2 regions of the Xanthobacter sp. AM11 genome follow, and region 2 is predicted to be linked to the other one. Evidence: riboswitches for the same ligand, from Rfam matches in the RefSeq annotation. Region 2 holds a riboswitch; the other holds the start of a gene.
The links. A riboswitch is a leader RNA that binds a small molecule or an ion and turns the genes downstream of it on or off. The one in region 2 is predicted to bind thiamine pyrophosphate.

Region 1 (4,406 bases), 2.7 Mb from region 2:
TATTTCTGCCCCGAGTGCGGCACCCTCCACGACGTGGAGGCGCCGACGCCCTGGTATCCGGTGATCCATGATTTCGAGCCGGACGTGGACGCCTTCTACACCGAATGGCTCGGCCTGCCGGTGCCGGAGCGCGCGGCGGCTTAGAGCCTGATCCGATCAGCTTGCATCGCAAGCGGATCGGATAACGCGTTCTCTATCCTTAAATGAGAGGGCGATTCACCGATCAAATTGAGTCAATTTGATCGGATCGCGCTCTAGAGCACGCGCCGATCAGCTTGCATCGCAAGCGGATCGGATAACGCGTTCTCTATCCTTAAGTGAGAGGGCGATTCACCGATCAAATTGAGTCAATTTGATCGGATCGCGCTCTGGCGGCGCGGGACCGCCGCCACTCGGCGCGGCCCGCCATGACGGTGGGCGACAAGAAAAGGGGCGGCCTGATGCCGCCCCTCGTTACCTTATCGGGCCGCGAAACGGTGTTCCGCTTACTCCGCGGCCGCGGGCGGCTCCGCCACGTCGGGGGCGGGGGTGTAGATGAGGCCGCCGCCCTCGCGGAACTTCTGCGCCATCTGGGCCATGCCGGCCGAGGCGAGGTTGTCGGCCTGGGCGCGGGCGATGTCGCCAGCCTCCACCTTCAGCTCCTGCGAGATCTTCATGGAGCAGAATTTCGGCCCGCACATGGAGCAGAAATGCGCCACCTTGGCGCCCTCGGCGGGAAGCGTCTCGTCGTGGAAGCGCTCGGCCGTCTCCGGGTCCAGCGACAGCGCGAACTGGTCGCGCCAGCGGAAGGAGAAGCGGGCCCGGGAGAGCGCATCGTCGCGGAGGCGCGCGGCCGGGTGGCCCTTGGCAAGGTCCGCCGCATGGGCGGCGATCTTGTAGGAGATGACGCCGGCCTTCACGTCGTCGCGGTCGGGCAGGCCCAGATGCTCCTTGGGCGTGACGTAGCAGAGCATGGCCGTGCCGAACCAGCCGATCATGGCCGCGCCGATGGCGGACGAGATGTGGTCGTAGCCGGGGGAGATGTCCGTCACCAGCGGGCCGAGGGTGTAGAAGGGCGCCTCGTGGCAGATCTTGAGCTGCTTCTCCACATTCTCGCGGATGAGGTGGAGCGGCACGTGGCCGGGACCCTCGATCATCACCTGGCAATCATACTTCCAGGCAATCTCCGTGAGCTCGCCAAGGGTCTCAAGCTCGGCAAACTGCGCGGCGTCGTTGGCATCGGCGATGGAGCCGGGGCGCAGGCCGTCGCCCAAAGAGAAGGCCACGTCATATTGGGCGAGGATCTCGCACAGCTCCTCGAAATTCTCGTAGAGGAAGCTCTCCTTGTGGTGGGCGAGGCACCATTTGGCCATGATGGAGCCGCCGCGCGAGACGATGCCGGTGACGCGGTTGGCGGTGAGCGGAACGTAGGCGAGGCGCACGCCGGCATGCACCGTCATGTAGTCCACGCCCTGCTCGGCCTGCTCGATCACCGTGTCGCGGAAGATCTCCCAGGTGAGGTCCTCGGCGACGCCGCCCACCTTCTCCAGCGCCTGGTACATCGGCACGGTGCCGATGGGCACCGGGGCGTTGCGCATGATCCATTCGCGGATGGTGTGGATGTTCTTGCCCGTGGACAGGTCCATCACCGTGTCGGCGCCCCAGCGGGTGGCCCACACCAATTTGTCCACCTCCTCCGCCACGCCGGAGGTGACGGCGGAATTGCCGATGTTGGCGTTGATCTTCACCAGGAAGTTCCGGCCGATGGCCATCGGCTCGGTTTCGGGGTGGTTGATGTTGTTGGGGATGATGGCGCGGCCGCGCGCCACTTCCTGGCGCACGAATTCGGGGGTGATGTCGGCGGGAATCACCGCGCCGAGGCCCATGGCCTGGTGGTGCGGGTGGGCGCCGCCATTGGCGCGGGCGAGATTCTCGCGCGCCGCCACATATTCCATCTCGGCGGTGATGATGCCGGCCCGCGCATAGGCCATCTGGGTCGGACGCTTGCCCGGCTTGGCGCGCAGCGGGCGGCGGCCGGAAAGGTCGAACTGGGGCAGGGAGGAGGACTGGCCCTCCTTCAGGCCGTTGTCCTCCGGCTTCACCGCGCGCCCGTCCACTTCCTCCACGTCGCCGCGTTCGGCGATCCATCGCGCGCGCAGCTGCGGCAGGCCGCGGGTAAGGTCGATGACGGCTTGCGGATCGGTATAGGGGCCGGAGGTGTCATAGACCCTCAGCGGCTTCTCGTCCGGCGTGGACAGGCAGATCTCGCGCATGGCCACCTGCACGTCCGGGCGGGTGGCGGTGACGAACACCTTGCGCGAATGGGGCAGGGGGCCGGTGGTGACCTTCAGAGAGGACGTCGAGGCTTCGTCCAGCATGCGGTTCTCCGTTCAGCTTGCGCTTTCAACGAGAGCCGGGAATCGAGCTTAGGAGACGGGTGCGGCTCGGCCCTGAAGTGCCGGGGCGCACGGGTTCCGATCCCTTCGCCGGTATGACCCGGATCAGGTTCGAAGGGTCATCGCGGTGTCGCGGGCCGTGATGGCGCAGGACGTTGCGAAATCTCAGCCCCTTCCGGGGCCCCCCTTGGAACGGATCGAGTGTGGTGTATACCAGCGGCTCCTGTCAACGCTGCGGTGCAGCAGGTCTCCCGCACCGCTGCATGTGGATGGCTGGCGCACGGCCCATGGCGGGCGCGCCGCGCGGGGGATAGAGTGTCGGCGAAAGAGCGCGGGGCGGCGAAGGTCCGCCACCAGGTCCGCGCCGCAGCCGTGACGCTGCAGGAAAGACGCCGCAGGAGAGACATGGAAGCCTATCACCAGCTTCTCCGCCGCATCCTGGAGGAGGGCGTCCGCAAGGACGACCGCACCGGCACCGGCACGCTCAGCGTGTTCGGCCACCAGATGCGCTTCCGGCTGGACGAGGGGTTTCCCCTCGTCACCACCAAGAAGCTGCACCTGAAATCCATCGTCCATGAGCTGCTGTGGTTCCTGGCCGGCGACACCAACATCGCCTACCTGAAGGAAAACGGCGTCTCCATCTGGGACGAGTGGGCCGACGCCAAGGGCGACCTCGGGCCGGTCTACGGCCACCAGTGGCGCTCCTGGCCCACCCCGGAGGGCGGGGTGATCGACCAGATTGCGCAGGTGGTTTCCGACATCCGCCGCAACCCCGATTCGCGCCGGCTCATCGTCACCGCCTGGAATCCGGCGGACGTGCCGAAAATGGCGCTGCCGCCCTGCCACTGCCTGTTCCAGTTCGCGGTGCTGGACGGCCGGCTCTCCTGCCAGCTCTACCAGCGCTCGGCGGATGTGTTCCTGGGCGTGCCGTTCAATATCGCCTCCTATGCGCTGCTCACCCACATGGTGGCGCAGGCGACCGGGCTGAAGGTGGGCGATTTCGTCCACACCCTGGGCGACGCGCATCTCTACCTCAACCACCTGGACCAGGCGCGCGCGCAACTGGCCCGGGCGCCGCGGCGGCTGCCGGTGCTGAAGCTCGCCCCGGGCGTCAGCGACATCTTCGCCTTCCGCTACGAGGACATCGCCATCGAGGGATACGACCCCCACCCGCACATCAAGGCCCCCGTGGCCGTGTGAGCCCCCGCACCCGGGCGCGGCCGTCACGGGCCGGACTTGAACGTCTGGTTGTCTCGGACGGCACGGCGGTCCGGGCGGTGGGGCTGAGGGGTTCGCGCACGGTGCGCGGCATCAATCCGAAAGCCAGGAACGCTTCGGTTTCAGGGGAGGATCTCATGGCGGACGCAGGTAGCCTTCTGGGTCAATTGCTGGGCGCGGCGCTGAGCGGGGGAAGCGTGCGGGGCGGCCAGTCCGGTGCCGGCGGCGGGGCGCTGGGCGACCTTCTCGGCCAGGTGCTGGCCGGCGGCGGACAGCAGCCGGCGGGCCAGGCCGCGCCGGGCGGCGGCCTTCCCGGTGGTCTTGGTGACCTTCTGGGCCAGGTGCTCGGCGGCGCGGGCCAACCCCGTGGCGGCGCGGCCGGCGGGGCGGCAGGCGGCCTTCCCGGCGGCCTCGGCGACCTTCTCGGGCAGATTCTCGGCGGCGGCGCTCCCGGTGGCGGAAGCATCGGCGGCGGCACCCTCGGCGGCAGCCAGGCGGGCGGCGGCCTCGGAGATCTGGCGCAGGACGCCCTGGGCGGGCCGGCCGGCGGCGCGCAGCCCAGCCCCTTCCCCGCACCGGCCCCCGCGCCGGCCCCCGCACCCGCGCCGCAGGCCGGGCCGAAGCCCACCACCCAGCCCAGCGGCGGCAACGACCTGGTGAAATACGGCGGCCTCGCCGTCATCGGCATGCTGGCCTTCAACGCCTTCCGCAAGTGGCAGGCGCAGGGTGGGCAGGGCCGCGCGGCCTTCACCTCCGGCACGCCCGATGCCACCGGCTTCACTCCCACGCAGGCGCCCGGCGGGGCGGATGCCT
Region 2 (4,406 bases):
ACGAGCTCGGACTTGATCATGGTGGCCGAAATTCCCCTCTTGATCGATCCGCCGGGTCCGGTGGATGCGCCTTTTCTTATGACGATTCCGTCATTTACGGCCCCTTGTCGAGCCCTTTTCACCCGCCGTCGCGAGGGTGCCAGAGGGCTAGAAGGCCGTCAAGCTGGGCCCGGTCCATCGCGCCCTTCGCCGCACCGGTGAGCACGGCGGCCGCCTGCGGGAAGCCCAGGGCGCTGACCGCGGCATGGACCGAGCCGAGCAGCCAGCCGAATTCGTCCCCGGGCTGGTCGGTCTTCCAGGCGCGCACCTTCAGGTCGGCCGGCACGCCCTTTTCGCGGGCGAGCCAGGCGCGGGCGGTGCGCTCGTCGCCAAGCTCGTCCACCAGTTGAAGTTCAAGCCCCAGATGGCCGGTGAACACCCGCCCGTCCGCCACGGCGGCGAGCTTGGCGTCGGAGAGCTTGCGCCGCTCGCCCACCAGCCCCTTGAACCAGGCGTAGCTGTCCACCACCAGCGCATCCACCGCGGCCCGGGCTTCCGGCGAGGTGGGGCTGTAGGGGTTGGGCGAGGCCTTCAGCGGCGAGGACTTGATGTCCTCCACGGTGACGCCGACGGTCTTCAGCAGTTCGGTGATGTTCGGGTATTGATAGATCACACCGATGGAGCCCACGAGGGCGTTGCGGCGGGCGATGATATGGTCGGCGCCCAGCGCCGCCACATAGGCGCCGGATGCGGCGACGCCTTCCACCACCGCCACCACCGGCTTCTTGGCGGCGAGGCGCCGCAGGGCGTCGTAGAGCTGCTCCGATCCGGTCACGGTGCCGCCGGGGCTGTCGATGGAGAGGATGACGGCACTGGCCCGCGAGCGGCCGATCTCCTCCAGCATCTCCACCCGCTCGCGATCGTTGCGGATGAGGCCGCCGATGGTGACGCGCGCCACATGGGGCATGGAGGCGGGAATGGAGCGGCCGATGACGGCCACCGCCCCCACGGCGAGGGCCGCGATCACGCCCAGCACGCCCAAGGTCCGCCAGAAGGTCACCTTCCGGCGCAGGCGGCGGCGTTCGACGATCTGGTCGGCGTCGAGCGACATGGGGCTTCTCCTCCTCGCGCCCGGCCCCGGGGGACGGGGCGGGCGAACCGCGGGACTTAAGCGGGCCGGAGGCCGCTTGGCAAGGCTGGGCGCTCCGGCACGGCGTCTGCGCCCGGCCGCATCACCAGTGGTGGCTGCGCGGCGCGCCCTCGCGCCATTCGCTCAGCCGGCGGCGGGTGGCGGGCGTCAGGTCTTCGGGCAAAGCGTCGAAGGTGAAGAACTCTGCAGCGACTATCTCCAGGTTGCGCTCCGGCCGCGGGCCGATCACGAGCGGTCCGGCCTGGAACAGCGCCACATGGTCGCGCCCACCCACCTGCGGATTGAAATAGAGCCCCACGAGGGACAATCCGCCCTCCGGCCCCCCCGCCACCTCCACGTTGGTCTCCTCGCGCAACTCCCGGTGGGCCGCCTCGATGGCGGTTTCGCCGAGGTCCACCCCGCCGCCGGGCAGGTGCCAGCCGGAAACATAGGTATGGCGCACCAGCAGCAGCCGCCCGGCGTCGTCGCAGGCGAGGACGCGGACGCCGAGGGTCATGCCGTGCCGGACACGGCGCACGATATTGAGCAGCGAAAGCATGGCGCAAGCATAGCGCAAGCCGAAGGCCTGCGCGCGCCGTCACGGTGTGGGGGCGGGTCCCCGATTGCAGGTGCGGCTGTGGCGGAACGCCTCTCCCGCAGGTGAGGGTCCTAACGGGGCCGGGCCGCACCCGGCGGTGTCACACCGGGGCCGGCGCCGGCGGGGCGCCTTCCCGCGCCTCGATGTCCTGCGCGCGGCGGAAGGCCGGGCGGGCGGTGCAGCGCTCCACATAGGCGGCCATGGCGGGCGTGGGCGTAACCACCTTGAGCAGGTGGATGCCGTACCAGATGTCGGTTCCCAGCATCACGTCGGCGGCGCTGAAGTCCGTGCCCAGCAGCCAGGGGCCGGTGGCAAGCGCCTGGTCCACCACCTCCATCACGCGGTCGTAACTGCCCCAGCCGGCGGAGGCGCGCGGCAAGGCGATACCGGTCATCTTCTGCACGAAGGCGGGCTCCATGCACGCCGCCGAGAAGAACAGCCAGTGCAGGTAACGGCCGCGGGCCGGGTCGTCGATGGCGGGCGCGAGGCGGGCGGCGGGGGCAAGGTCGGCCACATAGGTGCAAATGGCCGCACTCTCGGCAAGCTGCGCCGCGCCGTGGGTCAGGGCCGGCACCTTGCCCATGGGGTTGATGCGGCGGAAGGCGGGATCGTCCTGGGCGCCGGAGCGGATGTCGATGAAGACCCGCTCGTAGGTCAGGCCGGATTCCTCCAGCATCCACAGGGCTCGGAAGGCCCGTGACCGTGGCGCCCAGTAGAGTTTCATCGCCATTCTCCCGCGCATGATGCGGGGCAAGGCTCCGGCCAATCCGGTGGCTGCGTCGTCCCTCATTTGGGGGAGGCGCCGGGCCCGGGTGGATCGCATGCCGGCGAAGGGCCTTGCGATCCGGCGTGGGGCATGGATAATACCAAGACGGCCTGGGGTGCCACGCATCATGCGCGGCTGAGATCACACCCATCGAACCTGTCTGGGTCATGCCAGCGTAGGGAGATGCCGATGAGCGAGAGCTTGTCGAACGTTACATCATCGTCGGGTCCTTCCTCGTCAGCCGGCGCGCCGCCGGGCGGGTCGCGGCCACGCGTCGCCATCGTCGGCGGCGGGGTCATCGGGCTGGCGCTGGCCTGGCGTCTTGCCCGCGCCGGCTGCCCGGTGGACCTGTTCGACGCCGGCGAGACCGGCCAAGGCGCCAGCAGGGCCGCCGCCGGAATGCTGGCGGCCTGCGCGGAGGCGGAGCCGGGCGAGGAGGGGCTGATGGCCCTCAACCGCGCCAGCCAGGCCCTGTGGCCGCAATTCGCCGCCGAGATGGAGGCGCAGACCGGCCTTGCGGTGGACCTGCGCACCGAAGGCACGCTCACCATCGCGCTTACCGCCGACGATCTCGCCCGCCTGAAGCACCTGCACGCGCTGCAGACCAGCCTGGGCCTTCCGGTGGAGTGGCTCGGCGCCGCCGAGGTGCGCCGGCGCGAGCCTTACCTCTCGCCGCGCCTCGCCGGGGCGGTCCTCACCCCCGAGGATCACCAGGTGGACAACCGCAAGGTGGCGGTGGCGCTGAAGGCGGCGGCGCTCGCGGCCGGCGCGCGGCTGCACGAGCACTGCCCCGTCACCCGCGTGGAGACCCAGGGCGCCCGCGTGCGCGGCGTGGTGGCGGGCGGCGCCTTGCATGACGCCGACCAGGTGGTGCTTGCCGCCGGCGCCTGGAGCCGCGGCATCGACATTTCCCCCGCGGCGCCGCTGCCGGTGCGCCCCATCAAGGGGCAGATGCTGGCCCTGCGCATGGACCCTGCCGCGCCCATCCTCTCCCATGTCCTGTGGGCGCCGGGGGCCTATCTGGTGCCGCGCCGCGACGGGCGCCTCATCATCGGCGCCACGACCGAGGAGAAGGGCTTCGACACCGACCTCACCGCCGGCGGCCAGCTGGCGCTGCTCACCAATGCGTGGCGCGCCCTGCCGACGCTGGAGGAATTGTCCATCGTGGAGCAATGGGTGGGTTTCCGCCCGGGCAGCCGGGACGACGCCCCAATCCTTGGCCCCAGCGCGCAGGTGGAGGGGCTGGTCTATGCCACCGGCCACCACCGCAACGGCATTCTCCTGCTGCCGGTGACCACGCAGGTGATCGCCGATCTGGTGCTGGAGGGACGCATGGCGCCGGTGGCCGTGCCGTTCGGCGCGGCGCGCTTCCAGCCGCGTGCGGCGGCGGAGTGAGGCCGGTGGAGGCGACAGCCGGCAGCCCGGGCGGGGTCGATCTGAAGGTGAACGGCGCCGCCGAGCGACACGCCGTCGCCACGGTGGCCGATCTGCTGCGGGCCAAGGGGCTGGACCCCGGGCGCAAGGGCATGGCGGTGGCGGTCAACGGCGCGGTGGCCCCCCGCCGCACCTGGGCCGAGGCGCCGCTTTCCGCCGGCGACGCCGTGGAGATCATCGAGGCCAAGCAGGGCGGTTAGCGCCCTGCAATGCCGACAAAGCAGGGCGGTTAGCGTCCTGCAACTGCAACAGGCGAAGCGGGTCGGGCCTGCCTTCGCGAACCCCTGAGGGTGCCGCACCGGTGCCGGGAAGACAGTCCATGAACGCAAATGCCGATCCCCTCGTCATCGCCGGGCGGACGTTCCGCTCGCGCCTGTTCCTCGGCACGGCCGGCTACCCCAACCAGAAGGCCTTCCTCGACGCCCTTGAGGCGTCCGGCTCGGAAATGGCCACCGCCTCCATCCGCCGCATCAGCCTCGCCGGCTATGAGGAGAGCCTGA

Region 1: another riboswitch for thiamine pyrophosphate. It lies ahead of thiC (phosphomethylpyrimidine synthase ThiC); the one in region 2 lies ahead of thiO (glycine oxidase ThiO).

Annotation. Positions count from the first base shown of each region.
Region 1 is NZ_JBLAOA010000001.1:3,915,322-3,919,727, reverse strand. It holds gene ACI7BZ_RS17980 (acetone carboxylase subunit gamma) at 1-144, shown strand, start outside; gene thiC (phosphomethylpyrimidine synthase ThiC) at 486-2,357, opposite strand; TPP riboswitch at 2,440-2,573, opposite strand; gene ACI7BZ_RS17970 (thymidylate synthase) at 2,781-3,575, shown strand; gene ACI7BZ_RS17965 (tellurite resistance TerB family protein) at 3,731-4,406, shown strand, end outside.
Region 2 is NZ_JBLAOA010000001.1:1,240,679-1,245,084, forward strand. It holds gene ihfB (integration host factor subunit beta) at 1-20, opposite strand, end outside; gene sppA (signal peptide peptidase SppA) at 119-1,090, opposite strand; gene ACI7BZ_RS05890 (NUDIX domain-containing protein) at 1,212-1,685, opposite strand; gene ACI7BZ_RS05895 (glutathione S-transferase family protein) at 1,807-2,430, opposite strand; TPP riboswitch at 2,574-2,673, shown strand; gene thiO (glycine oxidase ThiO) at 2,662-3,867, shown strand; gene thiS (sulfur carrier protein ThiS) at 3,873-4,106, shown strand; gene ACI7BZ_RS05910 (thiazole synthase) at 4,226-4,406, shown strand, end outside.